Regions from separate parts of the Saccharopolyspora sp. NPDC045941 genome, predicted to be linked through region 1. Evidence: riboswitches for the same ligand, from Rfam matches in the RefSeq annotation. Region 1 holds a riboswitch; each other region holds the start of a gene.
The links. Region 1 has a riboswitch for glycine ahead of gcvT (glycine cleavage system aminomethyltransferase GcvT). Riboswitches for the same ligand answer to the same signal wherever they lie in the genome.
Positions count from the first base shown of each region.

Region 2: linked by a shared signal. The riboswitch ahead of gcvP (aminomethyl-transferring glycine dehydrogenase) and the one ahead of gcvT (glycine cleavage system aminomethyltransferase GcvT) in region 1 are both predicted to bind glycine.
Region 3: linked by a shared signal. The riboswitch ahead of gcvH (glycine cleavage system protein GcvH) and the one ahead of gcvT (glycine cleavage system aminomethyltransferase GcvT) in region 1 are both predicted to bind glycine.

Region 1 is NZ_JBWKKU010000016.1:52,532-62,705, forward strand. It holds gene glyA (serine hydroxymethyltransferase) at 1-638, opposite strand, end outside; gene gcvT (glycine cleavage system aminomethyltransferase GcvT) at 664-1,767, opposite strand; glycine riboswitch at 1,883-1,982, opposite strand; glycine riboswitch at 1,983-2,082, opposite strand; gene AC07FN_RS15270 (TetR/AcrR family transcriptional regulator) at 2,159-2,785, opposite strand; gene AC07FN_RS15275 (acyl-CoA dehydrogenase family protein) at 2,887-4,065, shown strand; gene AC07FN_RS15280 (hypothetical protein) at 4,127-4,282, shown strand; gene AC07FN_RS15285 (YbaB/EbfC family nucleoid-associated protein) at 4,415-4,717, shown strand; gene AC07FN_RS15290 (Tm-1-like ATP-binding domain-containing protein) at 4,801-6,003, shown strand; gene AC07FN_RS15295 (phosphoenolpyruvate hydrolase family protein) at 6,012-6,842, shown strand; gene AC07FN_RS15300 (SRPBCC family protein) at 7,041-7,478, shown strand; gene AC07FN_RS15305 (NAD-dependent epimerase/dehydratase family protein) at 7,529-8,482, shown strand; gene AC07FN_RS15310 (phospholipid carrier-dependent glycosyltransferase) at 8,479-9,900, shown strand; gene AC07FN_RS15315 (glycosyltransferase family 2 protein) at 9,904-10,174, shown strand, end outside.
Region 2 is NZ_JBWKKU010000006.1:86,386-96,559, forward strand. It holds gene AC07FN_RS06710 (EamA family transporter) at 1-34, opposite strand, end outside; gene AC07FN_RS06715 (LysR family transcriptional regulator) at 109-1,014, shown strand; gene AC07FN_RS06720 (propionyl-CoA synthetase) at 1,025-2,905, opposite strand; gene AC07FN_RS06725 (hypothetical protein) at 3,236-3,493, shown strand; gene clsA (cardiolipin synthase ClsA) at 3,663-4,376, shown strand; gene gcvH (glycine cleavage system protein GcvH) at 4,568-4,951, shown strand; gene garA (glycogen accumulation regulator GarA) at 5,085-5,552, shown strand; gene AC07FN_RS06745 (bifunctional nuclease family protein) at 5,944-6,420, shown strand; gene AC07FN_RS06750 (MerR family transcriptional regulator) at 6,660-7,229, shown strand; glycine riboswitch at 7,318-7,419, shown strand; gene gcvP (aminomethyl-transferring glycine dehydrogenase) at 7,592-10,174, shown strand, end outside.
Region 3 is NZ_JBWKKU010000012.1:119,840-130,013, forward strand. It holds gene AC07FN_RS12220 (cupin domain-containing protein) at 1-172, shown strand, start outside; gene AC07FN_RS12225 (TetR/AcrR family transcriptional regulator) at 246-884, opposite strand; gene AC07FN_RS12230 (SDR family NAD(P)-dependent oxidoreductase) at 1,000-1,740, shown strand; gene AC07FN_RS12235 (DMT family transporter) at 1,779-2,096, shown strand; gene AC07FN_RS12240 (NAD(P)/FAD-dependent oxidoreductase) at 2,484-3,599, shown strand; gene AC07FN_RS12245 (NmrA family NAD(P)-binding protein) at 3,596-4,453, shown strand; gene AC07FN_RS12250 (NAD-dependent epimerase/dehydratase family protein) at 4,464-5,330, shown strand; gene AC07FN_RS12255 (L-serine ammonia-lyase) at 5,740-7,095, opposite strand; gene gcvH (glycine cleavage system protein GcvH) at 7,125-7,496, opposite strand; glycine riboswitch at 7,543-7,642, opposite strand; glycine riboswitch at 7,643-7,747, opposite strand; gene AC07FN_RS12265 (PucR family transcriptional regulator) at 7,860-9,416, shown strand; gene ald (alanine dehydrogenase) at 9,795-10,174, shown strand, end outside.

The sequences.
Region 1 (10,174 bases):
GCCACCAGGCCGGCGAAGTGCGCCATGTCGACCATCAGGTAGGCGCCGACCTCGTCGGCGATCTCCCGGAACCGCTTGAAGTCCAGCTGCCGCGGGTACGCCGACCAGCCGGCGATGATCAGCTGCGGCTTGTTCTCCCGCGCCAGCTTGGCGACCTCGTCCATGTCGACGCGGTGGTCGTCCTCGCGCACGTGGTACGGCACCACGTTGTAGAGCTTGCCGGAGAAGTTGATCCGCATGCCGTGGGTCAGGTGACCGCCGTGCGCCAGGTCCAGGCCCATGATCGTGTCACCCGGCTTGAGCAGCGCGAACATCGCAGCCGCGTTGGCCTGCGCGCCCGAGTGCGGCTGCACGTTGGCGAAGGACGCGCCGAAGAGCTCCTTGACCCGGTCGATGGCCAGCTGCTCGATGACGTCGACGTGCTCGCAGCCGCCGTAGTAGCGGCGGCCCGGGTAGCCCTCGGCGTACTTGTTCGTCAGCACCGAGCCCTGCGCCTCGAGGACGGCCTGCGGTGCGAAGTTCTCCGAGGCGATCATCTCCAGCGTGCTCTGCTGGCGGTTGAGTTCGGCGCCGACCGCCGCCGCCACCTCGGGGTCCACCGCGGCCAGCTGGTCGTTGAACAGGTCCGGTGTCGACATGGTGTTGCCTCCTGTGTATTTCTCTTCAGGCATTGCGGCGGTAGAACGGCAGCTCGACGACCTGCACCGCGACGGCCTTGCCGCGGATGTCGACCTGCAGCTGCGTGCCGGGTTCGCTGTGGTCGCGGTCCACGTAGGCCATCCCGATCGGGTGGCCGAGCGTCGGGGAGGGGGCGCCGCTGGTCACGACGCCGATCTCGGCGCCGTCGGCGTCCAGCACGCGGTAGCCGTGCCGGGGTGCCCGGCGCTGCTCGGTGCTCAAGCCGACCAGCGTGCGCTCGGTGGGCTTCTCGGCCGCGGCGGCCAGCGCGTCCTTGCCGACGAAGTCGCCGGCCTTGTCCAGCTTGACCACCCGGCCGAGGTTGGCGTGGAAGGGCATGAGCTCGGCGGACAGCTCGTTGCCGTACAGCGGCATGCCGGCCTCCAGCCGCAGCGTGTCGCGGCAGGACAACCCGGCGGGCTGCAGGCCGTGCTCGGCGCCGGACTCGGTCAGCGCCTGCCAGACCGCCTCGGCGTCGCCGGGCTCGGTGAACAGTTCGAAGCCGTCCTCGCCGGTGTAACCGGTGCGCGCCAGCAGCACGTCCTTGCCCGCGACCCGGCTGCGGTAGCCCGCGTAGTACTTGACCTCGGCGAGGTCGGTGTCGGTCAGCGGCGCGAGGATCGCGACCGCGTTCGGGCCCTGCACCGCGATCAGCGCGTAGTCGTCGGAGACGTCCTGGTGCTCGGCGTCGAAGCCGCCGATGCGCTCGGCCAGCTCGCTGGAGACCACGGCGGCGTTCGCCGCGTTGGCCACCACCAGGAACTCCTCGTCGCCGAGCCGGTAGACGATCAGGTCGTCGAGCACGCCGCCGGCAGCGTTGCAGATCATCGTGTAGCGGGCGCGGCCGGGCTTGATCGCGGACGCGTTGGCGACCAGCGCGTAGTCCAGCGCCTCGGCGGCCTGCGGCCCGCTGATCCGGATCTCACCCATGTGGGTCAGGTCGAACAGGCCGGCGCCGGTGCGCACGGCGTTGTGCTCGGCGGTGTCGCCCGAGTAGCGCAGCGGCATCCGCCAGCCGGCGAATTCGGTGAACGTCGCCCCGAGGGCTTCGTGCACGTGGTGCAAGGGCGTCTGTCGTGGCGACGACATGGTGAGACTCCTCCTGGTGGGCGCCGGTCGGCAGTCGAGGGCCGGTCAGCTCACTGAGCCCAACCTTATCGGGGATGCCTCGACCTCGACCTGCGCGGGCTTGCGCTGGTTGGGCGGTCTCCCCGGAGTCATTGGCCTGAGAGTTTCGCCGCCCGCGAGGGGCGGCTTGCACCGTGGGCGAGAAGCGGGCGCTTCTGCTTTTCTCCGTGTTCGCCTGGTGCCGTGCGGTGCCGGTGCCTGAGAGTTTGCTGGGGAGAATTGCTCCTTCGGCGCTCCGGTCCCGGAACGGGCCGGAGTCTCTCCCGCACGACGTCGTGGGCGCGGTATTCGGTTGTGCGAACAGGACGCTACGAACCGGCGTGACCCACGTCAACCGGGCGGGTGAGTGATCTCAGGCGGGGAGCTCGCCGTACTGCTTCTCCAGGCCGTCGACCAGGGCGGCCAGGGCCAGCTCGAAGCTGTCGGCGTCGATCTCCGCCGCGTGCTCGCGGAGCAGGTGGGCCTTGTTCAGGTGCGGGAAGCGGTCGCCGTAGAGCGCCGCGTCGTCCGGGAAGCCGCCGCCGAAGGAGCCCATCGCCGAGCCCACCACCAGGTACTTCGTCGAGGCGCCGATCATCGTGGCGTAGCGCTGCGGCCAGCCTGCCCTGGTCAGGCCGCCGTGCACCGCGTCCGCCCGGCGCAGCGCGTTCTCCCGGCGGGCCGGGCCGTAGGCCAGGAACGGGACCAGGTTCGGGTGGGCGATCAGGGCGGCCCGGTAGGAGCGCGCCCAGGTGCGCAGGCCGGTCGTCCAGCCCGCGTCGAAGCCGGAGACGTCGACCGCGGCCATCACGTCGTCGGCTATCTCGTGCAGCAGCTCGTCCTTGGTCGACACGTGGTTGTACAGCGACGCCGCGCGGACGCCGAGCCGTTCGGCCAGCCGCCGCATGGACAGCGCTTCGAGGCCGTCGGCGTCGATGATCTCCAGGCCGATCCGCCGGATGCGTTCCGGCGACAGCCGGGGGGTGGTCGGTCTGGGCACGTCTTCTCCTCGCCGGATCCCTTGCGGCGCTCGCCGGGACCGCCTTAGGCTGCCACAAAACTAACGACGTTAGTTAGCTGGCCGCAGGAAAGGATCCGGCGATGGTCGACTTCTCGCTGTCCGACACAGAACGCGACATCCGCGACTGGGTGCGCAACTTCGTCCAGCGCGAACTGGTGCCGCTGGAACAGGAGGTGTTGCGCCGCGAGCGCGCCGGGGAACGCGGCCTGACCAAGGACGAGCAGCGGGAACTGCAGGACAAGGCGAAGCAGGCCGGGTTCTGGGGCGTGCAGACGCCCGAGGAGTACGGCGGCATGGGCCTGTCGGCGGTGATGACGGCGCTCATCGAGGTCGAGCTCGGCCGCACCTTCGTGCCGTTCCGCTTCGGCGGCTACGCCGACAACATCCTGTACTACGCCAACGACGACCAGAAGGAGCGCTACCTGCTCCCGACGATCGAGGGCACCCGCAAGTCGTGCTTTGCGATCACCGAGCCCGGCGCCGGCTCGGACGCCAAGAACCTGCGCACCACCGCCGTCAAGGACGGCGACGAGTGGGTCATCAACGGCGAGAAGACCTTCATCACCGGCGGCATCGACGCCGACTTCGTGATGGTCTTCGCCGTCACCGACCGGGAGAAGGGCGCCAACGGAGGCGTCACCTGCTTCCTGGCCGACCGCGACGCGGGCTGGAAGTCCGAGCCGATCGACATCATGGGCCCGTGGGAGCGGCAGCCCGCCGCGCTGGTGTTCGACAACGTGCGGGTCCCGGAGCACAACGTGCTCGGCGAGGTCGGCCAGGGCTTCAAGCTCGCCATGCAGTGGATCGGCCGCGGCCGCTACCTGCTGCCCGCGCACGCCCTCGGCGCCTGCGAGCGGCTCGTCGAGATGGGCATGGAATACGCCAAGACCCGCGAGACCTTCGGCAAGCCGATCGCCGAGCGCCAGGCCATCCAGTGGATGATCGCCGACTCCGCGGTGGAGATCGAGGCGCTGCGCTGGCTCGTGCTGCAGGCGGCCTGGCAGGTCGACCAGGGCATGGACTCCCGCCACGCGCAGTCGGTGGCCAAGCTCTTCGGCGCCACCCGCGCCAACGAGATCGTGGACCGGGTCCTGCAGATGCACGGCGGCATGGGCTACACCAAGGAGCTGCCGGTCGAGCGCTGGTACCGCGACCTGCGGCTGCTGCGCATCTTCGAGGGCACCGACGAGATCCAGCGTCGTACCGTGGCGCGGAACCTGCTGAAGGGTCACGCATCCATCAGCGGCGTGCTCGGCTGATTCATGACCGATTTGTCGGTAGCCTGGTGGTAGCCGTGACTCCGAACCGCCGGGAGCGACGATGTCTCTGTTCAAGAAGGTCGCCGATTTCGCCAGCAGCCCGCAGGGCCGCAAGGTGATCGACCAGGCCAAGAAGTACGCCTCCGACCCGAAGAACAAGGAGAAGATCGACCAGGTCAAGAACAAGTTCTTCGGCAAGGACGGCAAGAGCCACTGACCGATTGCCCTGACGACAGCCCCCGGTGTCCGCACCGGGGGCTGTTTCATCGGACTCGCTACTGTGTGTAGGCATGCGGTGCATGGGGCTTGTGAGATGGTCGTGGAAGGTTCGGACTTGGGAGGGCACGTGATGGCGGACGACGTCCGTGGCGAGGGAAGTGCTGCCGGGGGCGCCGTACGGGTGACCGTCGGTGCCGACGGAAAGGTCGACGAGCTGCACCTGGAGCCGCGGCTGCTGGGCAGCGGGGTCGAGGCCATCGCGGCCGCCGTTCGGGAGGCGGTCAACGCCGCCCTCGACGACGTCAACGGGAAGCCGGATCGCACGATGCAGGCGTTCGAGACGGAGCTGGACAAGCTCAGCGACGGCTTCGAGCGGGCGATCGAGAAGGTCACCAGGAACCTGGCCGAGGCGCAGAAGCGGCTGGAGCAGTAGTCGCCTGATCTGCCGACTGTGCGAGGGCGGCACCGCCAGTAGAGTTTCGCGGGGTTGACTCGATTCCGAGCCGCGGAGGGCCAATGGGCAGCGCGTACGTCGTCGGGACCTTCGACACCAAGGGCGCCGAGCTGCACTACGTCGCCGCGCTGGTCGCAGGCGGGCATCCCGTGGTCACCGTGGACCTGTCCACCACCGGCGGGAATTCCGACGCGGACGTGCCGGCCGCCGAGGTCGCCGCGCACCACCCGGGCGGGCCCGGCGCGGTGTTCACCGGCGATCGGGGCTCGGCCGTCGCCGCGATGGCCGTGGCGTTCGAGCGGTTCCTGGCCGCGCGGGACGTCGCCGGGATCATCGGGCTCGGCGGCTCGGGCGGCACCGCGCTGATCACGCCCGCGATGCGCGCGCTGCCGGTCGGCGTGCCCAAGGTCATGGTGTCCACAGTGGCCTCCGGCGACGTTTCGGCCTATGTGGACGCCACCGACATCGCGATGTTCCCGTCGGTCACCGATGTCGCCGGGCTGAACCGGATTTCCCGCCAGGTGCTGGGGAACGCCGCGCACGCGCTGCTGGGCGCCGTGACGCGCCCGGTGCCCGCGGTCGAGGACAAGCCCGCCGTCGGGCTGTCCATGTTCGGCGTCACCACGCCGTGCGTGACGGCGGTGGCCGAGCAGCTGACCGCCGACTACGACCCGCTGGTGTTCCACGCGACCGGAACCGGCGGTCGCGCCATGGAGAAGCTCGTCGACGACGGCCTGATCCGCGCCGTCGCGGACATCACCACCACCGAGGTGTGCGACCTGATCGCCGGCGGCGTGATGAGCGCGGGGGAGCAGCGGCTGGACGCCATCGCCCGCACCGGGGTGCCCTACGTCGGCTCCTGCGGCGCCCTGGACATGGTGAACTTCGGCGCGCTGGACACGGTTCCGGCGCAGTACCGGGACCGCACCCTCTACGTGCACAACCCGCAGGTCACGCTGATGCGCACGTCCGCGGCGGAATGCCGGCGCATCGCCGAGTTCATCGCCGCCAAGCTCAACGCCTGCGACGGCCCCGTGCGCTTCCTCCTCCCGGTCGGTGGAGTGTCCATGTTGGACGCACCAGGACAGCCCTTCCACGACCCCGAGGCGGACGCGGCGCTGTTCGAGACGCTGGAGGGCCAGGTGCGGCAGACCGGGGACCGGCGGGTCGAGCGGGTGCCGCACAACGTCAACGATCCGGAGTTCGCCGCCGCGCTGGTCGCGGCGTTCCGGGAAGTCGCCGGATCTGCCGAGAGAACCAGGTAGGAGAGAGCATGAGCCGATTCGACCGGGCCGGACTGATGAGCCGGTTCCGCGCCAAGGTCGAGCGCGGCGAGCCGATCGTCGGTGGCGGCGCGGGCACCGGCCTGTCCGCCAAGTGCGAGGAGGCCGGCGGGATCGACCTGATCGTCATCTACAACTCCGGCCGCTACCGGATGGCCGGGCGCGGCTCGCTGGCCGGCCTGCTGGCCTACGGCAACGCCAACGACATCGTGGTCGAGATGGCCCGCGAGGTGCTGCCGGTGGTGCGGCACACCCCGGTGCTGGCCGGCGTCAACGGCACCGACCCGTTCATGCTGCGCGACCGGTTCCTCGGCGAGCTGCGCGACCTCGGGTTCGCCGGGATCCAGAACTTCCCGACCGTCGGGCTCATCGATGGCACCTTCCGGGCGAACCTGGAGGAGACCGGCATGGGCTACGACTTGGAGGTCGAGCTCGTCGCCGCCGCGCGCGAGGCCGACCTGCTGACCACGCCGTACGTGTTCTCCAGCGCCGACGCGCGGGCGATGACCGAGGCGGGCGCGGACATCATCGTGTGCCACCTGGGGCTGACGACCGGCGGCGCGATCGGCGCCGAGACGGCCAAGCCGCTGGACGAGTGCGTGGCCCTGATCGACGAGTGGTCGCAGGCGGCGGCCGAAGTGCGCGACGACGTGCTGGTGCTCTGCCACGGCGGGCCGATCTCGACACCGGAAGACGCCGGGTACGTGCTGTCCCGGACCAAGCGCTGCCACGGCTTCTACGGCGCGAGCAGCATGGAGCGGCTGCCGACCGAACAAGCACTGACCGAACGGACGAAAGCCTTCACACAACTGAGAAAATAGGAAGTAGTTGGCTTGCTTCGCGGTGCGAGTAGCGGAACCTCAGAGGCCCTCTCGCTGTGGGATCCCCGACATCATGAATGCCAATTCACCACGTCGGGGCTGTCCTCGTGAGAAGACCTCTGAGAACCCGCGGCGGTGCAAGCTGCGAGGGTGGGCTAAGCGGCTGCGCCGCTTACAAACACGGACTGGGAGGAAACGGTGGCGAAGTCCTACACGAGCGCGGTGATCGAGGCGTCTGCCGAGCAGGTGTGGCAGGTGGTGCGCGACTTCGACGGCTTGCCGCGGTGGCACGCGGCGATCGAAGGCAGCGAGATCGAGGGCGGCGGCGTCGCCGACGCGGTGGGCTGCGTCCGGCACCTGACGCTCGCCGACGGCGGCGTGGTCCGGGAACGGCTGGTGTCGCTGGACGACGTCGAGCGCAGCTACACCTACGACTTCGTGGAAAGCCCGTTCCCGGTGCGCAGCTACCGCTCTACGATCCGGGTCGCGCCGATCACCGACACCGGGCACAGCTTCGTCGAGTGGTACTCGTACTGGGACTCCGACGCCGCAGACGAGGAGAAGATGGACAAGACCTTCGCGCACGGCGTCTACCGGACCGGGCTGAACGGGCTCCGGGAATTCCTGGCCCAGTAGTGGGAAGGGTGTGAACCGGGGCGAATTCGGCGGCGGTTAGAGTCGGGCGCGTGCCAAGCAGCGCCACTACTCCCGAAGCAGACACTGCCCAGGCCGATCGCGTCGTCGTGACCGGTGGCACCGGTTTCGTCGGCAGAGCCGTGGTTCGTGCCTTCCTGGAGCGCGGCACGCCGGTCACCACCGTCGGCCTGCAGGACCCGCCCGCCGAGTTGCGCAGCGAGCTGCTGACCCACGTCGACGGCGATCTGCGGGATCCGGCGGTGCGGGAGGCGGCGGTCCCGGCCGGCACGGCGGGGATCGTCCACCTGGCCGCGATCACCTCGGTGCTCCGCTCGGTGGACCAGCCCGCCGAGACCTACGCCAGCAACGTCGCGGTCACCCAGGAACTCCTGGAACTGGCCCGGATCCGCGGCATCGGGCGGTTCCTGCTCGCCTCCACCAACGCGGTGGTCGGCGACATCGGCCGCGGCACCATCTCCGAGGCGCTGCCGCTGCGCCCGCTCACGCCCTACGGCGCCACCAAAGCGGCGTGCGAGATGCTGCTCTCCGGCTACGCCGGGGCGTACGGGCTGGCCACCTGCGCGCTGCGCTTCACCAACATCTACGGGCCCGGCATGGGGCACAAGGACAGCTTCATCCCGCGGCTGATGCGCGCGGCCGCGGCCGGCAGCGGCGTCGAGGTGTACGGCGACGGCTCGCAGTCGCGGGACTTCGTGCACGTCGACGACGTCGTGCAGGGCGTGCTCGCGGCGTGGGACGAGCAGTACACCGGCACCGTGGTGATCGGTTCGGGGCGCTCGATCTCGGTGCTGGAGCTCATCGACGCGGTCCGCGCGGCCACCGGCGAGGACGTGCCGGTCACCCACGTGCCGGCCAAGAACGGCGAGATGCCCGCGGTGATCGTGGACGTGTCCAAGGCGCAGCGGGAGCTCGGCTACCGCCCGAGCGTCGAGCTCACCGAGGGTCTGCGCACGGTCTGGGCGGACTTCCGCGGGGCGCGATGAGCGCGGCGCTCGCGCGCGCCCTCCGCCGGCACTGGTTGCTGGCGCTGTTCCTGCTCGCCGGGCTGGCCCTGCGCATCGTCGTGCAGCTGGCCTACCGGCCCGCGCTGCTCTACATCGACTCGTTCCGCTACCTCGACGACGTCGGGGCGTTCTTCCCGGGCGGCATCAACCCGATCGGTTACGAGCTGTTCCTGTGGCCGCTGCTGGCGATCGGCGGCCTGACCTTCGTGGTCGTGGTGCAGCACCTGCTCGGCCTCGGGCTCGGCATCGGGATTTACGCGCTGCTGCGGCGTTTCGGGGCCAGGACGTGGCTCGCGGCGCTGGCCGCCGCGCCCGTGCTGCTGGACGCCTACCAGCTGCAGATCGAGCAGAACATCATGTCCGATCTGCTGTTCCAGGTGCTGCTGCTGGCCGCGATCTACGTGCTGACCTGGTGGGGCGCGCCCGGACCGAGGCTCGCCGCGCTGGCCGGGATCGTGCTCGCCGCGGCGGTGATGGTGCGCGTCGTCGGCGTGACGCTGGTGGTTCCCGCCGCGGTGTTCGTGCTGCTGGCCACCGGTTGGCGGCCGCGCGAGGGCTGGCCGCGGCGGCTGATCGCCGCCGGCGCGCTCGTCGGCGGGTTCGCGGCCGGCGTGTTCGGCTACTCGCTGTACCACCTGACGTGGACGGGTTCGCTGGGCCTCGGCGGCTCCGGGGGCGGTGCGCTGTACGGCCGCGCCGCGGCGGTCGCCGAGTGCGAGGACCTGGACCTGACGGTCGAGGAGAAGCTCGTCTGCCCGAACGAGCCGCTGGAACGCCGCGCCGCCAACGGGATCGACTTCTACATCCACTTCTGGAACGTCCAGGAGAACGTCGAGAAGTTCCTGCCTGCGGACATGGACGTCGCCGCCGCGCAGGGCTCGCTCACCCGCAAGGTGCTGCTGCACCAGCCGCTGGACGTGCTCGGCGGGATGGCCGGCGACTTCCTCAAGGGATTCGCCCCGACCCGCACCCAGACCCCCGGCGACGTGCCGCTGGACCGCTGGCAGTTCCAGCCGGTCTACCCGATGTTCGCCCCCGACTGGTACGTCGCGGAGTGGACGGAGCTCTACGGCGACGGCACGTACTCGGTCGACCCGGCGCTGGCCGGATTCCTGCGCGCCTACCAGCTCGGCGGCGGTTACACGCCGGGCATCGTCCTGGGCGGCGCGCTGGTGATCTCGGCGCTCGCGGTGCTCGGCGTCGGCCGGGCCCGCGGCTCCGGTCTGCGGGCGGTGTGCCTGCTGCCCGCCGGATTGGCGACCACCGTGCTGGGCACCGCCGCGGCGATGGAGTTCTCCTGGCGCTACCAGTTGCCCGGCTTGATCCTGATCCCGCTCGCGGGTGCGCTCGGCGTGACCGCCCTGATCGCGCGCCCCGAATCCCCGAAGGAGAGTTGAAGAATGCCCACGACCTTCCCGAGCGAGGTGGACCGGGCGGCGCTGGAGGCCTACGCCGCGCGCTACGGCGACCAGCCGTTAGCGCCGGTGGTCGTGCTGATCGCCGCCTACAACGAGGAGGAGTCGCTCGGCGAGGTACTCGACGGGATCCCGGCCTACAGCTGCGGCCTGGACGTGGACAAGCTGGTGGTGGTCGACGGCGCGACCGATGACACCGCCAAGATCGCGCTGAAGCACGGCGCGCAGACCTGCGTCGTCCCCACCAACCGCGGGC
Region 2 (10,174 bases), on a different contig from region 1:
TAGCGGAGCGCTGCGGCGGGGTCGAAGTCTTCACGGCTGAAGCCTGGGGCTCACCGCCCGTTCAGGTCCATCTCGCATTTCTACCGTGCATTGTGAAGAATCACCTACATGATCGACCTGCGCCGGCTCCAAGTCCTCCGGGTGCTCCGGGAGGAGGGCACGGTGACCGCGACCGCGCGGGCGCTCTACCTGACGCCCTCGGCCGTCTCGCAACAACTCCGGCTGCTGTCCCACGAGATCGGTGCCGAGCTGCTGCAGCCCGAAGGCAGACGGGTCCGGCTCACGCCCGCCGCGCACATCGTCCTGGAGCACGCCGACGCGATCGCGGCCGAATGGGAGCAGGCCCGCGCCGACCTGGCCGCGCATTCCGGCGGCGCGGTCGGACAGGTCCGGGTGGGCGGCTTCGCGACCAGCTTCGGCTCGCTGCTGGCGCCCGCCGCCGCCCGGCTCCGCGACTCCCACCCGCGACTGGAGGTGCGGCTGCGGGAGACCGACATCGACGACAGCCTGCGGCTGCTGCTGGCCGAGCAGGCCGACATCGCGATCCTGCCCGTCCCGGGCACCCCGCCGCTGGACGATCCGCGGTTCGACCAGCGGCTGCTGCTCGACGACCCGCAGGACCTGGTCGTGCCCGCGGCGCACGGGTTCGCCGAGCGAGACTCCGTGCGGTTGGCCGAGACCGCGCACGAGACCTGGATCGCGCCGCACCACGACCAGTTCCAGCTGATCGAGGTCGCGTGCGGGGCGGCCGGCTTCGCCCCGCGGGTGGCGCACGAGGCGGCGGAGTGGAACTCGGTGCTGACCCTGGTGTCGCACGGGCTCGGCATCTGCCTGCTGCCCAGGCTCGCCACCGTCTCGCCGGACCACCACGTGGTGCGAATCCCGTTGCGGGACAAGCCGGTGCCGTCGCGCAGCGTCCTCACCTGCGTGCGCCGGGGCAGCCGCGCGCAACCCGCGATCGCCGCCGTCCTCCAAGCACTGGAGGAGGTCGCGCGGAACCGGCAGAGCGGGTGAGGCGTCGCGCCTACCCCTCGCCGCGCAGCGCGGGCCGCAGCTTGTCCAGCACCGCCGGGTCCTCGATGGTGGAGGGCACCCTGGTGTCGCCGGTGTCGGCGATCTCGCGCATCGACTTCCGCAGGATCTTCCCCGAACGCGTCTTGGGCAGGCCGTCCACCACCGCCACGTCGCGGAACGCCGCCACCGGCCCGATCTGCGCCCGCACCGCCGCGACCAGCTCGTCCCGCAGCGCCTCCTCGGAGATGTCCACACCGGACTTCAGCACCACGAACCCGCGCGGCACCTGGCCCTTCAGCGAATCGCGCACGCCGATCACCGCGCACTCGGCGACCGCCGGGTGCGCCGCGAGCACCGCCTCCATCGAGCCGGTCGACAGCCGGTGCCCGGCGACGTTGATCACATCGTCGGTGCGCCCCATCACGAACACGTAGCCGTCGGCGTCGACGTAGCCGTTGTCGCCGGTGAGGTAGTAGCCGGGGTAGCGCGACAGGTACGACTCGCGGAACCGCTCGTCGTCGCCCCACAGCGTCGGCAGCGTGCCCGGCGGCAGCGGCAGCTTCAGGCAGATCGCGCCGTCGGTCTCCGGCGGCAGCGGGTTCCCGGCCTGGTCCAGCACCGCCACGTCGTAGCCGGGCACCGGCACGGTCGGCGAACCCGGCTTGACCGGCATCGGCTCCAGCCCGCGCAGGTTCGCGCAGATCGGCCAGCCCGTCTCGGTCTGCCACCAGTGGTCGATCACCGGCACCCCGAGCTTCTCCGACGCCCAGTGGTAGGTCTCCGGGTCCAGCCGCTCGCCGGCCAGGAACAGCGCCCGCAGGCTCGAGATGTCGTGGCCGGCCAGCAGCTCGGCGTTCGGGTCCACCCGCTTGATCGCCCGGAACGCGGTCGGCGCGGTGAACAGCGCCTTGGCCCGGTGCTCGGCGATGACTCGCCAGAACGCGCCCGCATCCGGCGTGCCCACCGGCTTGCCCTCGTAGACCACGGTGGTCGCCCCGGTCAGCAGCGGCGCGTAGACGATGTAGGAGTGGCCGACCACCCAGCCGACGTCCGAGGCGGTCCAGAAGACGTCGCCCGGCCCGATGTCGTAGATGTTGGCCATCGACCAGCGCAGCGCGACCGCGTGCCCGCCGTTGTCGCGCACCACGCCCTTCGGCCGCCCGGTGGTGCCCGAGGTGTAGAGGACGTACAGCGGATCGGTGGCCTTCACCGGCACGCAGTCGGCCGGTTCGGCCTGCGCCAGCGCATCGTGCCAGTCCACGTCGCGCGGCCCGAGCTCCGCGCGGGCCTGCTCGCGCTGGAACACGATCACCCGCTTCGGCTGGTGCTCGGTCGCCCGCAGCGCCTCGTCGACGATCGGCTTGTACTCGACGATCCGGTTCGGCTCCAGGCCGCACGACGCGGCGACGATCACCGTCGGCCGGGCGTCGTCGATGCGCGCCGCCAGCTCCTTCGGCGCGAAGCCGCCGAAGACCACCGAATGCACCGCGCCGATGCGCGCACAGGCCAGCATCGCGACGACGGCCTCGGAGATCATCGGCATGTAGATCACGACCCGGTCGCCCGGCTCGGCGCCCTGCGCCCGCAACGCCCCGGCGAACAGCGCCACCCGGTCCAGCAGCTCCCGGTACGTCCAGCGGCGCACCTCGCCGGTCATCGCCGAATCCCAGATCAGCGCCGGCTGGTCGCCGCGCCCGTCGCGGACGTGCCGGTCCAGCGCGTTGAAGCAGGTGTTGAGCTCGCCGTCGGGGAACCACCGGAAGAACGGGTCCGCGGTGGCGTCCAGGGCCCGCGACGGTGCCCGCTCCCACTCGATCGCCGCCGCCGCGTCGAGCCAGAAGCCCTCCGGATCGGCCGAACTCCGCCGGTAGGCCTCGGCATAGGCACCCATGACCACGTTCCTCCTGCATCCGCCCCGATGTCGCCTGTCGTCCTACCGCACAACTCGGCGTAACGCCAGGGTCGCCGGTAGCGATGCGCGAAACGCTTTTGTCACAGCCGAAACACGGCCGATCGGACGAACGGCCGCGCGGACTTCGGCCGCGCTGAGCGCCGCCGGGAATCCCGGGTGCAACTCGGCGACACAACGTGTCCGTTTGGCGCTGGGCGGGTAGATCGGCGCGACAGAGCGTGCTCGTCCGAACACAATCAAGCCGAAGTCGATGATCGGGCTAACACCACGGCGCATCGCGCCGACAACCGAATCGGAGGTGCTACAACGATGAGCACGGAACCGGCCTTGTCCGCACAGGCATCCGCCGCCCAGACCGCCGCTGCCACCCGGGTCGAACCCGGCTGCGGCCCCGCGGCCACCGAACTGCCCACCGCGCCGTGCAGCGTGGTGTGGAGCGGTGGCCACTCCTACGTCCTCGAAGGCTCCACCGGGGCCCGCTGGGCGGGCGTCGACGACCGCGGCAGGGCCCGGTTTCTCACCGATGCGGACCTCCGCCGCCGCGGCTGGAGCCGCACCAGGGCGTAACCGCGCCCGGTGGCCGACGGCTCCCGCCGTGGAGCAGCCCGATCGACCGGCTTCGCGGGAGCCCGGCCGCCAAGTGTGTTGTGCGAGGAATGTGAGACCCTGATCTGGTCGGGATGCACAAGTTGCGTCCGAAGCGAGGGCAGGACGCACAACCATTCAGGGGAGGCTCGTGGTGCAGGATGCTGAGCGCACCACGGAAGACACCACGAGCGGGGATCGCGGGATGAATCCCGATCCGGCGGGGCAGGGCCCCGCGGCGGAGCGCCCCGATCCGGGCATGGCCCGGATACGGGAGGCCGCCGCCGGCGTGTGGGCCGATCCATGGTGGACACTTCCGAACCTGCTCAGCGTGATCCGGCTGGCCGGCGTTGCGGTGTTCCTCTGGCTGCTGCTGGGCCCGAAGGCCGACCTGCTCGCCCTGCTGGTGCTGGTGATCAGCGGCATCACGGACTGGCTCGACGGCAAGCTCGCCCGCTGGCTCAACCAGTACAGCCGCATCGGCGAGCTCCTCGACCCGGCCGCCGACCGCCTCTACATAGTCGCGACCCTGGTGGCCTTCGTGCTGCGCGACGTGGTGCCCTGGTGGGTCGCCGCCGCGCTGGTCATCCGCGACGTGGTGCTGACGCTCTGCCTGCCGGTGCTGCGCTGGCACGGCTACGAACCGCCGGAGGTGCACTACCTCGGCAAGGCCGCGACGTTCTGCCTGATGTACGCGTTCCCGCTGTTGCTGCTGGTGCAGGAGGACTTCCCGCTGTCCGAAGTGGTCCGACCGATCGCCTACGCCTTCACCTGCTGGGGCGGCGCGCTCTACCTGTGGGCCGGCATCCTCTACCTCGGCCAGGTGATGGCGGCGGTCCGCCAGGCCCGCGCCAGACCGGCCTGAGCGCCGTCCGGACGTCCCGCGCGAAGGGCGCCGCTCGCCGAGCCGAATCGGCGGGCGGCGCCTTTTCGCGTCGCGCGCTGGAGGGTCGCCTTGCGGCCTGCGCCGCGTGGTGAATACGCTCGCCGAGCCGATCACGCGAACCTCCGTGACCGGTGATCCACAGCACCAGCGGAGCAGGGAGGCGGGACCACGTGGCGGCCCCGGACGAGATCAAGTACACCGAAGAGCACGAGTGGATTCAGCGCACGGCTGACGACAAGGTGCGCATCGGTATCACCGACTACGCCCAGCAGCAGCTCGGCGACGTGGTGTTCGTGCAGCTGCCGGACCTCGGCCAGCAGGTCACCGCCGGCGATTCGATGGGCGAGGTGGAGTCGACCAAGAGCGTCTCGGAGATCTACGCGCCGGTCACCGGCGAGGTGGTGGCCCGCAACGAGCAGCTGGAGGACGAGCCGGAGTTGGTCAATTCGGCTCCGCTGGACGACGGCTGGATGGTCGAGCTCAAGCTCGCCGACCCGGCGCAGCTGGACGGTCTGCTCGACGCCGCGGCGTACCAGAAGCTGACCGAATCCTGATCCGACCAGGCAAGATCGTCGGTCTGTCAGGGGCCGAGAGGAAGATGTCGGGAGTCCCGCGTCCCGTGTCTGTACCTGCACGGTACGTTGGGCACATACTTGGCACGATCTATCCGCGTAGAGGAGAGCTCAGGTGAGCCAATTCCCCGGCCACGGCGACGTTCCGCCGGAGCAGTCACCGGAGACCACCTCGGTCTTCAGGCCCTTCCTCTCGGAGCCGGAGAGCACCGAGAGTGCGTCCCCGGAGCCCGCCGCCGCATCCGGGGTCGATGCGCTGCCCGCAGGGTCCGCCCTGCTGGTGGTCAAGCGCGGCCCCAACGCGGGATCGCGATTCCTGCTGGACCGGGAGACCACCAGCGCGGGACGGCACCCGGACAGCGACATCTTCCTCGATGACGTCACGGTTTCCCGCCGGCACGCCGAGTTCCGGCGCGAGGGCAACGACTTCGTGGTCGTCGACGTCGGCAGCCTCAACGGCACCTACGTCAACCGGGAGCCGGTCGACACCTCGGTGCTGGCCAACGGCGATGAGGTGCAGATCGGGAAGTTCCGGCTGGTGTTCCTGACCGGCCCGATCGATGGGGGCCCGGGCGCCCGCTGAGGGGCCCTTGGACCGACTAGTCCATCCGCCAGCGGGGCGGCGCCGAAGCGGCGTCGCCCCGCTGGCGCGTGAAGGTAGTGCGCAGCCGAGATCGACTGACTTCCCGCGCGGGGAATTTCCCGCCGTCGCAACCGGTTTCCACGTTGTAGCGGCCGCCTTTCGACCGGTCCGGCGGACGGGTCGGCGGTGTATCGTGCTGGTAATGCTCGATGAAGAGCTCAGCCAGCGGTTCGGACCAGATGCACCGGCAGGAAGGCCGCGGATTCGGTGGTCGACCAGACCGCTAAAGGGATGGGCGTGTCCGCCGCAACGCGGGTAGCGTCGGAGGCGTCGGTGCGCGATCCTCGACGGGGATGTCACGCTTCGGCGCGCTGGAGGAGGCGATGTGACGATGAGCAGCGAGATGCGCGTCGTCGGCGTGCGAGTTGAACTACCAGCAAACCAGCCGATTCTGCTGTTGCGCGAGGCGCACGGCGAGCGTTACCTGCCGATCTGGATCGGCTCGGTCGAGGCGACCGCCATCGCGCTGGAGCAGCAGGGTGTGCGGCCGCAGAGACCCCTTACCCACGACCTGTTGAAGGACGTCATCGGCGCCCTCGGGCGCGACCTGGAACAGGTGCGGATCACCGACCTGCAGGACGGCACCTTCTTCGCCGAGCTGGTGTTCGACGGGGATGTGCGGGTCTCCGCGCGGCCGAGCGACTCGGTGGCGCTGGCGCTGCGCATCGGGGTGCCCATCCACGCCGACGAATCGGTGCTGGACGAGGCGGGGCTGATCATCCCGGACGAGCAGGAGGACGAGGTGGAGAAGTTCCGCGAGTTCCTGGACTCCGTCTCCCCGGAGGACTTCCGCGGCGCCGACACCTGAGCCCGCCGATCGACCGACGACACAGCCCGGCCCCTGTCTGCGCGAGCAGGCGGGGGCCGGGTCGTCCGGGTGCCCCGCGCGTCGCGTTGACCTCCTCGCGGGGCAGGCATACCGTCGAACTTACGCGAATTGCCCCGGTGTGATTCGGCCGCTGGGCGGTGTTCGCGGCCTCGGACCGCGATGGTCCGGGAGCTGGTGATCGTCGTCGTCGGCTTCGTGCCGGACGAGGGGAGGCAGGCGTGGTCGAGGAAGCGTCCAACCGGGATGCTGCCGTGGAGCAGGGCGAGCTGTTCCCCGACGCCTCGCTGCCGGACGAACTGGTCGGCTACCGGGGTCCGGCCGCCTGCCAGATCGCCGGCATCACCTACCGCCAGTTGGACTACTGGGCGCGCACCAAGCTGGTCGGCCCGTCCATCCGCGGCGCAGCCGGCTCCGGCTCGCAGCGGCTGTACTCGTTCAAGGACATCCTGGTGCTCAAGGTGGTCAAGCGACTGCTGGACACCGGGGTGTCGCTGCACAACATCCGGGTCGCGGTGGAACACCTGCGCAACCGGGGCGTGCAGGACCTGGCCAGGCTGACGCTGTTCAGCGACGGGACGACGGTCTACGAGTGCACCTCTGCCGAGGAGGTGGTCGACCTGTTGCAGGGTGGCCAAGGAGTGTTCGGCATCGCCGTCAGCGGTGCGATGCGCGAGATCAGCGGCACGATCCACGACTTCCCGGCGGAACGGGCCGACGGCGCGGAGCTGGTCCCGATGGACGACGAGCTGTCCCGTCGGCGGCGCGACCGGCAGGCCGAGACCGGCTGAGCCGACCGGCCCCCGACCGGGTGGTGTGCGGCCGGTGACATCGCTGGTCCGCTCGGACCCCCTGATCGGGTAAGCTGCGGCACATCGCCGACCCCGTGCGGGAGAGTCCGGCCCGGCCTAGGCCGCGGTCGGCGCCGAAGGAGCAACCCTCCCCGCCAACCTCTCAGGCCACCTGGACCGCACGGGCGAGATACCTCTGGAAAGAGGGTGCACCACGGCCGTGGTGCACCCCGCCGACGGTGCAAGCCCGGTTCCCGGGTGAAGCTCTCAGGCGTTCGCTTCGCGGACAGTGACAGAGGGGGAGAGCAGGGCAGTTCCGGCTGCCTGCCGCCCTTTGCCGCCGCGACGATTGAGGTTTGGCGATGACCGACGTGACCCACGACCGCATTCCCCTGGCCGCCCTGGAGCACGGCACGCCGTTCGCCGACCGGCACGTCGGCCCGATGCCGGCCGAACTCGCGCGCATGCTCGACGTGATCGGCGTCGGCTCGCTGGAGGAGCTGGGGCAGAACGCCGTGCCGGACACGATCCGGGAAGGCGACCTGCAGCTGGCGCTGCCGGAGCCGGCCACCGAGTCCGAGGCGCTGGCCGAGCTGCGCGAGCTGGCGCGCCGCTGTCGCCCGCACACCGAGATGATCGGGCTCGGCTACTACGGCACGGTCACGCCGCCGGTGATCCTGCGCAACGTGCTGGAGAGCCCCGCTTGGTACACGGCCTACACGCCGTACCAGCCGGAGATCTCGCAGGGCCGGCTCGAAGCGCTGCTGAACTTCCAGACGATGGTGGCTGACCTGGCCGGGGTGCCGGTGGCCAACGCGTCGATGCTCGACGAGTCCACCGCCGCGGCCGAGGGCATGACGCTGGTGCGCCGCGCGGGCCGGTCGAAGTCGCCGCGGTTCGTGGTGGACGCCGACACGCTGCCGCAGACCATCGCGGTGATCGGGACCCGCGCGGAGCCGCTGGGCATCGAGGTCGTCGTCGCCGACCTCGCCGCGGGCGCGCAGGCGTTGCCGGACGGCGAGTTCTTCGGCGTGCTGCTGTCCTACCCGGGCGCTTCCGGCGCGGTGCGGGACCACGAGGAGATCATCGCGGAGGTCCACCGGCGCGGCGCGAAGGTCGTCGTCGCGGCCGATCTGCTGGCGCTGACGCTGCTGCGCTCGCCCGGCGAGATCGGCGCGGACGTGGTGGTCGGCAGCACCCAGCGGTTCGGCGTGCCGATGGGCTTCGGCGGCCCGCACGCCGGGTTCATGGCCGTGGCCAAGGGCTTCGAACGGCAGCTGCCGGGGCGGTTGGTCGGCGTGAGCGTCGACGCCGACGGCAACCAGGCCTACCGGCTGGCGCTGCAGACCCGCGAACAGCACATCCGCCGCGAGAAGGCCACCAGCAACATCTGCACCGCGCAGGTGCTGCTGGCCGTCGTGGCCTCGATGTACGCGGTCTACCACGGCCCGGCCGGGCTGCGGTCGATCGCGACCCGCGCGCACCGGATGGCGGCGGTGCTCGCCGAGCAGCTGCGCCGCGGCGGCGTCGAGGTGCTGCACCAGGAGTTCTTCGACACGATCTTCGTGAAGGTGCCGGGCAAGGCCGACGACGTCGTCGCCAGGGCCCGCCGGGGCGGCATCAACCTCCGCCGCGTGGACGCCGACCACGTCGGCATCAGCTGCGACGAGACCACCACGCGGGCGCACCTGGCGACGGTGTGGCAGGCCTTCGGCGTCACCGGCGGTGACGTCGACGAGCTCGACATCGAGACGCCGGACGCGCTGCCCGCGGCGCTGGAGCGCACCTCGGAGTACCTGACCCACCCGGTGTTCCACACCCACCGCTCCGAGACCTCGCTGCTGCGCTACCTGCGGCGGCTGTCGGACAAGGACATCGCGCTGGACCGCAGCATGATCCCGCTGGGCTCGTGCACGATGAAGCTCAACGCGACGGCCGAGATGGAGCCGATCACCTGGCCCGAGTTCGGTTCGCTGCACCCGTTCGCGCCCGCGCAGGACGCCGAGGGGCTGCTGTCGATCGTCAAGGACCTGGAGACCTGGCTGGCCGAGGTCACCGGCTACGACGCGGTGAGCCTGCAGCCCAACGCCGGCAGCCAGGGCGAGTTCGCCGGCCTGCTGGCGATCCGCGCCTACCACCGCAGCCGTGGTGACGAGGACCGGGACCTGTGCCTGATCCCGGCGAGCGCGCACGGCACCAACGCCGCCAGCGCCGTGATGGCCGGGATGCGGGTGATCGTGGTCCGCTGCGACGACGCCGGCAACATCGAGCTCGACCACCTGCGCGAGCTGGTCACCGAGCACGCCGACGACCTCGCCGCGATCATGATCACCTACCCGTCCACGCACGGCGTGTACGAGGACACCGTGCGCGAGGTGTGCGGGCTGGTGCACGACGCGGGCGGCCAGGTCTACGTCGACGGCGCGAACCTCAACGCCCTGATCGGCCTCGCGCGGATGGGCAAGTTCGGCTCCGACGTCTCGCACCTGAACCTGCACAAGACGTTCTGCATCCCGCACGGCGGTGGCGGTCCGGGCGTCGGCCCGATCGGCGTGCGTGAGCACCTCGCGCCGTTCCTGCCCAACCACCCGCTGCAGCCCGCCGCCGGACCGGCGACCGGCGTCGGCCCGATCAGCGCCGCCCCGTGGGGCAGCGCCTCGATCCTGCCGATCTCCTGGGCGTACGTGCGGATGATGGGCGCCGACGGCCTGCGCCGGGCGACGCTGACCGCGGTCGCAGCCGCCAACTACGTCGCCCGCCGCCTCAACAACTACTTCCCGGTGCTCTACACCGGCAAGGGCGGCTTCGTCGCGCACGAGTGCATCCTCGACCTGCGGCAGATCAGCAAGACCAGCGGCATCACCGTCGACGACGTCGCCAAGCGGCTGGCGGACTACGGCATCCACGCGCCGACCATGTCGTTCCCGGTGGCCGGGACGCTGATG
Region 3 (10,174 bases), on a different contig from region 1:
CGATACGCCCGCGAGAATGCTCATGCTTTTCGTTCCGAGCGGGTTCGAAAAATTCTTCCTGGAGGTCGGCGTGGAGGCGGTGCCCGGTCAGCCGGCGCCGCCGCCGAGCCAATTCGAGGCCGATGTGGAACGGTCCATGCGGATCGCGTCGGAGAAGTACGGCATCGAATAGTCCGGCCGGCCCACCGCAGCGGGCGCGCACCCCGGGCACCGGCCTGCGCCGGTGCCCGGTCGACGCGCTCGGATCAGGCGGGCACGGCGTCATCGCGACGCACCTCCGGCGCGGCCATCATCCCGTCCCAGGCCAGCATCGCGCAGTCGATGACCGCGTGCACGGCCTCGCGGGAGCTCCCATCTCTGGCCTGGATGGACAGTCCTTGCAGGACGGTCAGGCAGAACGAGGCGATCTTCTCCAGGTCCGCGCCGGCAGGCACGTCGCCGTCGGCGACGCCGCACTCCAGTCGCGCGAGCACCGCGCGGAAGTCGTCCTTCCGGCACTCCGCGAGGAAATCCCAGATCCGCTCGTTCTCCGGCGTGCAGTTGGTGGCCGCGAGCACCACCATGCAGCCGCGCGGCGTGTCCGGATCCACGTAGGCGTCGGCGTTGTCGCGCAGCATCGCCTCGATCGCGCGCCGCGCCGTCGGCTGGCTCTGCAGCGACCGGTCGCCGACCGCCTCGTCGGCGCTGTTGTAGAGCGCGACGGCCTCCCGGAACAGGTCCTCTTTGGACCCGAACGCGGCGTAAAGGCTCGGCGAGCTGATGCCCATCGCGCCGGTGAGGTCGCTCAGCGACGTGGCCTCGTAGCCGCGTTCCCAGAACAGCTCCATGGCGATCCGCAGGGCGGCTTCCCGGTCGAAGCTGCGCGGACGTCCGCGTGGCGACATCGGCTTCCCTCCTCCCCGGATGGCGCCGGTTCGCACCGGGCCTTCCCCTGTTGACACCCGAGAGTAGCGATGATAGCCATTTATATATCGTTCGACACAGAAAAGCGAGGGGCTCATGACAGGTCTGGACGGCAAGGTCGCGCTGGTCACCGGTGGCGGACGCGGCATCGGTGCGGCGGTCGCCGAGCGACTGGCCGCGGACGGCGCCGACGTCGCGATCACGTACAACACCTCGGCCGACCGTGCCAACGGCGTGGTCGACAAGATCAAGGAAGCAGGCCGGCGCGGTGCCGCGTTCGCGGCCCCCGCCACCGACGCCGCGGCGGTGACCAGCGCTGTCGAGCAGACGGTCGCCGAGTTCGGCCGGCTGGACATCCTGGTCAACAACGCCGGGATCTTCCCGTGGGCCCCCATCGACGAGCTGACCCTGGAGCAGTTCGACGAGACCGTCGGCATCCACGTGCGCGCGGTGTTCGTCGCCGTGCAGGCCGCGGTCAAGCACCTGCCCGAGGGCGGCCGGATCATCAGCGTCGGCAGCAACCTCGCCGACCGGACCCCCGGTCCCGGCCTGAGCCTGTACTCGCTGAGCAAGTCGGCGCTGACCGGCTTCACGCGGGGCCTCGCCCGCGACCTCGGTCCGCGCGGCATCACGGTCAACCTGGTGAACCCGGGCTCCACCGACACCGAGATGAACCCGGCCGACGGCGAAGAGGCCGACGGCGAGCGCGCCCTGACCGCCCTGGGCCGCTACAACGACCCGGCGGACATCGCGGCCGCGGTCGCGTTCCTGGCCGGCGAGGGCGGCCGCAACATCACCGGCACCGGCATCCTCGTCGACGGCGGCGCCAACGCCTGACGGCGTTGCTCCGACCTCCTGGAACAAGGGAAACAGCAATGGCTTGGGTCATCCTCGTCGCAGCGGGCCTGCTCGAGATCGTCTGGTCGCTGGCGCTGAAGCACGCCGAGGGCATGACGCGGCTGTGGCCGGCGGTGCTGGGCATCGGCGTCGCCATGATCAGCCTCGGCATGCTTTCGGTAGCGCTGAAGGACCTTCCCGTGGGCAGCGCCTACGCGATCTGGGTCGGCATCGGCACCGTCGGAGTCGCTGCGGTGGGGATGATCTTCCTGAGCGAGCCGGTGACCTTCTCGAGACTGGCGTTCTTGGCATTGATCTTGGTCGGCATCGCCGGCCTGAAATTCGTGGAGGGCTGACCAACTTCTTCGTTCCAAACGCCTTTTGCGTAGCGGTGCGGGTAGCGGCCCCCTGCGGGAGTTACGGCCACCGCCTGGACTCCGCGTCCTCGCCAGACGACGTCTGAGAACCCGCGGCGGTGCGAGTTGCGAGGGTGAGCTAAGCGGCTGCACCGCTTCGAAGAACAAAACCATCCCTACCGCACCAGATCGAGAATGGCCACTGTAGACGATCCGATTTCCTTTCCTTCCCCGGAAGATGCCGCCTCGCCCGAGCGAGGCGGCATCTTCGCTTCGCGACCGGCTCCCGAGAACACGTGATGTCGCGGCCGGGCCGGGCGAAGCATGCTGGGTTCCGGCTGCCGCAAGGAGAACCAGACGCCGGCAAACGGCTGGAGGAGCGGAAAGATGGCTGAGCACAAGAGGGAACTGGACATCGCGGTGATCGGCGCCGGGGTACTCGGGTTGTCCACCACGGAGGCCCTGCTGCGGCGCGGCGCGAACGTGAAGTGCTTCGACGGCCGCCGGCCCGGGTCGGGCCAGTCGGGCGGGCTGTCCCGCACCTTCCGGCACCGGCACGACGATCCGCACATCGTCGACCTGGCCGCGCGCGGCCTGGCCGGCTACCGCGAGTGGGAGCGCCGCTCCGGCGTCGAGATGGTGGGCACCGAGGGCTGCGCGTACCTGGGCACCACCCCCTCCGACACCACCGGCCTGAAGATCCACCAGGTGCCGCATCACTACGCGCCGGCGGCCGGCCGCGCGGAGGTGTTCGGCGCGCTCGGGCCCATCGACGGCCCGCTGCTGGTCGACCCGACCGCCGGGGCGCTGCGCGTCAACCACGTGATCGAGACGCTGACCGGCTGGGTCGGCGACCACATCATCGCCAACGACATCCACAGCCTCCTGGTGCTCGACAACGGGAAGGTCGAGTTCCAGACCGCCGACGCGATCTACCACGCGCGGCACGTCGTGCTCTGCGCCGGCGTCGACACGCCGCGCCTGGCGGCCCGCCTCGGCTGGGACATCCCGCTGGACTGCGCGCTGCACGCCCGCCCGCACTACCGGATCCGCGAGGAGCTGCGCGGCGCGCCGACGCCGTGCTGGGTGGACAAGTCCGGCCAGTTCGGCGAGATGGTGTACGGCTCGGTGATCCCCTACACCGACCAGTACGTGCTGGGCCTCATCGGCGACGGCGTCGACGTGCCGTTCGACGCCCGCGGCGCGCTGACCGGCGAGGAAGGCATGGAGGACCACGTCCGCCGGGTCACCGGCTACGTCGAGCGCGCCCTGCCGGGGCTGATCCCGGAGCCGATCGGGGTGCGGGTGTGCATCATGAGCAAGCTGCCCGCGGGCAGCGACGCGCTCCGCGCCTGGCACGCCCCCGGGGTCACCGCGATCGCCGGGCACAACCTGTTCAAGTTCGCCCCGGAACTGGGCGAACTGCTCGCGGACTCGGCGGTGCACGACCGGCTCCCGGCGGACCTGGAGCTCGCCGGGGCACGCGCGCTGGGGGCGGCGTGAGCGGGCCGGTCATCGCCGTCGCGGGCGCATCGGGTGCCGTCGGGCGCGCGGTGACGCGGGAACTCGTGCGGCTCGGCCACCGCCCGCGCACGCTGGTGCGCCCCGGCTCGCCGAACCGCGCGCCCGACGCGGCGGTCATCGAGTGCGACCTCGCCGACCGCGCCTCGACGCTGAGCGCGCTGCGCGGCGTGGACCGGTTGTTCATGCTCACCCCGTTCCACCCGGAACAGCTTGTGCTGCAACGGAATCTCATCGCGGCCAGCGGCGAGGCAGGGGTGAGCCGGGTGGTGAAGCTGTCCGCGCTCGGAGCGCTGGCGGGGGCCGAGTCGAGCATCCACCACCAGCACGGCGTCGGCGACGACGAGCTGCGCGCCGCGGGCATTCCGCACGCGGTGCTGCGCCCCAACGCTTTCATGCAGAACGCGCTGCAGTGGCTGCCGACGATCCGGGCGCGCGACGCGATCGTGCTGCCGGTCGGGGCGGCGCGGGTCAGCATGATCGACGTCGAGGACATCGCCCTCGCGGCGGTGAGCCTGCTGACCGCGGACGTCGCGGCCGGGGACTACGACCTCACCGGGCCGGAAGCCCTCGGCTACCGGGAGGTGGCCGAGATCCTGTCCGAAGTGGCCGGACGCCCGATCCGGCACGTGGACGCCGCGCCCGCCGAGGTCGCGGCGGCCATGCGATCGGCGGGAGTGCCGGACTGGGCGGTGGCGGCGCGCCTCCAGCTCTACGCCACCTACCGGGCCGGCGAGGCGGAGGTGGTGACGACGGCGGTCGCCGACATCACCGGCCGGCCGCCGCGCGACTACCGGTCGTTCGCCGCCGGACTCGCCGAGCAACTGCGGAACTGAAGGGGAACCGATGCACGTATTCGCCATCGGGGCCAGCGGGGTCCTGGGCCACCACCTCGTCCCGATGCTGCTGCGCCGCGGACACGACGTGACCGCCATGGCGCCCGGCGACCGCCTCGACCGTCTGCCGGAAGAAGCCCGCCGGATCCGGGCGTCGCTGCTCGACCCGGTCGCCGGGCGACTGCTGGCGACGGAGTTCAAGGACGTCGACGCGGTGGTCAACGCGGCCACCGCGGTCCCGCCGACCGCGGGCAGCTGGGCGCTGAACACGGCGCTGCGCAGCACCGGAACCGCGGTGGTGACCGACGCGCTGCAGGAAGCCGGGGTGGGGCGCTTCGTCCAGATGAGCATCACGATGGCCTACGCGGACGGCGGCGACACCCCGCTGACCGAGACGGCGCCGTTCGATCACCGGCCGGAACGGACGACCATCGTCGCCCCGGTCCAGGCGATGGAAGCCGCGGTCCGCGAACTGCCCGCCGACGAGATCGCGTGGAGCATCCTGCGCGGCGGACGCTTCGTGGGCCCCGCGACGGTGCAGGACCAGCAGCGGGCCCGGCTGCGCGCCGGGCGGCTGCCCATCCCGGGCGACGGGCGGTCGTGGGCGGCGATGGTGCACGCGCGGGACTACGCGGAGGCGGTGGTCGGCGCGCTGGAGCGCGGCTGCGCGGGCGAGACGCTGAACATCGCCGACGAGCCCGTCCGGGTCGCGGACTACTACCGCGAGCTGGCCCGCACGGACGGCAGCCCGGCCCCCGGGCAGGCGCCGGACGAAGCGGCCGAGCCGTCGCACCGCGTCAGCAGCGAAGCGGCGCGACGCCTCCTCGACTGGTCCCCGGCGCACGGCATCTGGCCGGTGCGCGGCGGGGAGCGGTGACAGGAAAGTTCCCATCCTCGCACCGGAGCCGACGGCGGGAAGGCTCCACCACAGGAGCCCGGTGGCTCCTCGGTGACAGGAAAGTTCCCATGCAGTCACCGCAGGAACCGGCCTGGTGACAGGAAGGTTCCCGAGCTCGCACCGCACGGCTCAGTGGTGACAGGAAGGTTCCCATGCAGTCACCACACGGCCTGGCGGTGACAGGAAAGTTCCCATGCACTCACCGCGGTGCTGAGCGGCGCTGACAGGAAAGTTCCCATGCTCGCGCTACGGACCCGGTGGCAGAGAAGTTCCCATCCGCATGCCACCAGGCCCCGGTGCGGGCGGTGACAGGAAGGTTCCCCAGCGCTCACCGCACAGCCCGGTGGTGACAGGAAAGTTCCCATGCACTCACCGGGCGTGCGGCGGGTCAGCACTCGATGACGTTGACGGCGAGGCCGCCGCGAGCCGTCTCCTTGTACTTGACCTTCATGTCCCGGCCGGTCTCGCGCATGGTCTTGATGACCTTGTCCAGCGAGACGAAATGGGTGCCGTCGCCGCGCAGCGCCATCCGCGCCGCCGTGATCGCCTTCACCGACGCGACCGCGTTGCGCTCGATGCACGGGATCTGCACGAGACCGCCGATCGGGTCGCAGGTGAGCCCGAGGTTGTGCTCCATCGCGATCTCCGCGGCGTTCTCCACCTGGCTCGGGGTCCCGCCGAGCACCTCGGCGAGCCCGGCGGCCGCCATCGAGCACGCGGACCCGACCTCGCCCTGGCAGCCGACCTCGGCACCGGAGATCGACGCGTTCTCCTTGAACAGCACGCCGACCGCACCGGCCGCGAGCAGGAAGCGCACCACGCCGGCGTCGTCGGCGCCCGGCACGAACCGCATGTAGTAGTGCAGCACCGCGGGGACGATCCCGGCCGCGCCGTTGGTCGGCGCGGTCACCACGCGCCCGCCGGCCGCGTTCTCCTCGTTCACCGCGAGCGCGAAGAGCGTCACCCACTCCAGCGCATCGTCGTGCTCGGTCAGCGAAGCGGCCAGCTCCGCCGCCCGTCGCCGGACCTTGAGCCCGCCGGGCAGTTCGCCGGAGTTCCGGCATCCGTTGTCCACGCATTCGCGCATGACCTGCCAGATACCCAGCAGCTCCTTGTGCACGGCGTCCTCGCCGCGCCAGGACAGCTCGTTGGCCAGCATGACGCCGCTGATCGGCAGCCCGGACTCCTCGGTGCGGGCGAGCAGTTCCGCGCCGGTCCGGAACGGGTACCGCACCGGGGTCGCGTCGGGCTTGATCCGATCGGTGCCGGTGGCGTCCTCGTCGACGACGAAACCGCCGCCGACCGAGTAGTAGACCGCGCTCTCCAGCTCGACCCCGTCGGTGCCGGTCGCGGTGAACCGCATGCCGTTGGGGTGCAGCGGCAGCGACTTGCGCCGGTGCATCACCAGGTCGCGGTCCACGGTGAACCGGATCTCCTGCACGCCGTCGAGCCGCAGCCGCCCGGTCTCCCGGATCTCGGCGACCCGGCCCTCCACCGCCGCCGGGTCGACGGTCTCCGGGCTGTGCCCCTCGAGACCGAGCAGCACCGCCTTCGGGCTGCCGTGCCCGTGCCCTGTCGCGCCGAGCGACCCGAACAGTTCCGCCTTGATCCGCTTGACCTGCGGCAACCGGCCCTCGCCGTGCAACCGCTGCACGAAAAGGCGGGCCGCGCGCATCGGACCCACCGTGTGCGAACTGGACGGCCCGATACCGACCGAGAACAGGTCGAAGACGCTGATCGCCATTGACCGTCTCCTCCCTCGCCTATTCCCCGCTACTCCGCGATCACCGCGGCGTACTGCTCGGCGGTGAGCAGGGCACCGGTGTCGGAGGTGCGCACCTCCAGCAGCCAGCCCTCGCCGTAGGGCTCGGAGTTGACCAACGCCGGATCGTCCACGACGGACTCGTTGATCGCCACGACCTCGCCGGTGACCGGCGCGAACAGGTCGCTGACGGACTTCGTGGACTCCAGCTCGCCGCAGGCCTGGCCCGCCTCGATCTGCTCCCCCACCTCGGGCAGCTGCACGAAGACGATGTCGCCGAGCGCGTCCGCGGCGTGCTGGGTGATGCCGATCCGGACCAGCTCGTCGCGGTCCTCGATCCACTCGTGCTCTTCGGTGTAGCGCAGGTTCGCAGGCAGGGACATGTCGGGAGGCTCCAAGGCTTTCGGGGGCAGAGATGCCCGGGGCTGGGCCTCCCCCTCTGTTTCGGAACCTGAGAGCTTCGCCGCGGTTTCTCGCGGCTTGCACCGTGGGTGGAGCGTCAGGGATGACGCGCGCTTTCCAGAGTTGCCTCGCCCGAACGGTCATGGGTGCCTGAGAGTTTGTGGGGAGTCTTGCTCCTTCGGCGCCCTGACGGCTCGGTATGAGCCCTCAAGGTCTCTCCCGCACGGGGTCGACGGCCGGTATGCAATTGTCGATGTGCTCAGCAACGATAAACGGGCCAGCCCTGGTGTCAATGCCCTCCCCCACCTGACTGGCGGCGGCCCGAAGCACTCAGGAGGCCGGTGATGCTGGACATCCGGGCGCTGGTCGAACGGGTCGGCCCCACGCTGCTGCGCACAGTGGTCAGCCCGGAGCCGACGGTCTGCGTGGGCGACGTCGTCATCGCCGAACCCGATGAGCCGCCGACCGCGGCGGGCGGCGACCTCGTGCTGGGCGTGGCAGTCGCGGATCGCGAGCAGGCGAAGCGGCTGGCGAGGGCCTGCGGCGCGCAGGGCGCGGCAGCAGTGCTGCTCAAGCCGCCGATCTCGGCGGACGACGCGGTGGCCGCGGCGGCCGAGGAAGCCGGGGTGGCCCTGGTGGAGGTCCGGCCGGGTACCGGCTGGGCGCAGTTGGTGTGGCTGATCCGGGCGGCGCTGGGCGGGACCGGCATCGAGGAGGCCGACGCGCGCGGCACCGGGGTCGGCGACCTGTTCCGCCTCGCCGACGCGGTCGCCGACGTGGTGGACGCGCCGGTCACGATCGAGGACGCGCACTCCCAGGTCCTGGCCTACTCCGCCCGGCAGGACCTGACCGACCCGGCGCGGGTGTCGACCATCATGGGCCGGAAGCAGCCCGACGAGGTGCTCGCCAAGTTCCGGGCCCGCGGCACGTTCCGCCAGCTCAGCAAGGGCAGTTCGGCGATCTTCGTGCCCGCCCAGCAGGACGGCACCCTGCCCCGCCTGGTGGTGCCGATCCGGATGGGCGGCGAGCTGCTCGGCTCGATGTGGGCCGTGGTGCCCGGGGAGGTCTCCGAGGAGCGGTCCACCGCGTTCGCCGACACCGCCCCACTGGTCGCGCTGCAACTGCTGCGGTGGCGGGCAGTGGCGGACGCGGAGCGCCGCCGGTCCGCCGAGCAGGTGCGGCTGCTGCTGGAAGGGGGCGAGGGCTGGCGGGTGGCCGTGAACGAGCTGGCGGTGCCCAACGAGGCGCATCGGGTCGTCGCGATCGAAATGCCATCGTCCGCCGGGCCAGCGGAGGGGCACCGGCTGGCGATGTGGGAGTGGATCACGCGCGGGATCGGGCGGCGCCCGCTGGTCACCGAGATCGGCACCATGCTCTACGCCCTGGTGCCGGACCGGGCGGGCGCGGGCGGCTGGCCGGACCTGCGGGAAGCGCTCGTGTCCCACGACGCTTCGCCGCGCCCGCTGATCGCGGTGGGCAATGCGGTGGCGGTCGCCGACCTCCCCCAGTCGCGCGCGCAGGCCGAGGAGCTGGTCGGCCTGCTGCGCACCGGCCAGCTGCGCGACCGGGTGGCGGTGTACGAGGACAACTGGCACCTGGTGGTGCTCAGCCGGATGGCCGGTGCGTCGACCGACGCGGGCGTCGGCTCCCTGGGCCCGCTGCCGGTGCTGCGCGAGCACGACCGGACGCAGGGCACCGAATACCTGGCAACCCTCCACGCGTGGCTGCGCCACCCGGGCGACCCGCGGCAGGCGAGCCGGGAGCTGCGCGTGCACCCGAACACCTTCCGCTACCGGATGAAGCGGCTCACCCAACTCGTGGACATCGACCTGGAGAACCCCAACGTCCGCGCAGCGCTGTTCGTGCAACTGCTCGCCGACCGCTGGGCCCAGCACGGCTGACAGCAAGGGAACTTTCCTGTCACCCCGCCCTCGCCGAGCCGCGCCCCCGGCGGCTGCGAGAGAGGGCACCTTCCTGTCATCACCACACCCGTGACGCACGTGCGCTGACGTGTGAAAGGGAACCTTCCTGCCACCGCATGACAGGAAAGTTCCCTTGCTTTCACTGGCCGCCCGGGTGGCTGCGAGCAAGGGAACCTTCCTGTCACCCGGGCCGTCCTCGCCGGGCCGTTTCCGCCCCTCTCGACGCGTTGGCGCCGTCGCAGCAGGCTTTGTGCTGCGGGCACAAAGCGCGCGGGGCAATCTCATCCTGCGGGAATGATGCGCCCCTTTCGGCTGCAGCGGATCGTGGTGCGCAACAGGAGACGAAAGGATTCCGCCGTGAAGATCGCAGTGCCACGCGAGATCAAGAACAACGAGTACCGGGTCGCGATCACACCTGCGGGCGTGCACGAGCTGACCACCCGCGGTCACGACGTCTTCGTCGAGACGAACGCCGGCGCCGGTTCCTCCATCCCCGACGAGGACTTCCTCGCAGCCGGGGCGAAGGTGCTGCCCACCGCCGAGGAGGTGTGGGGCGAGGGCCAGCTGGTCCTCAAGGTCAAGGAGCCGATCGCCGAGGAGTACCCGCGGTTGCGCCGGAACCAGGTGCTGTTCACCTACCTGCACCTGGCGGCCTCCGCCGAGCTGACCGACGCGATGCTGAAGTCCGGGGTCACCGGCATCGCCTACGAGACGGTGCAGACGGCCAACGGCGCGCT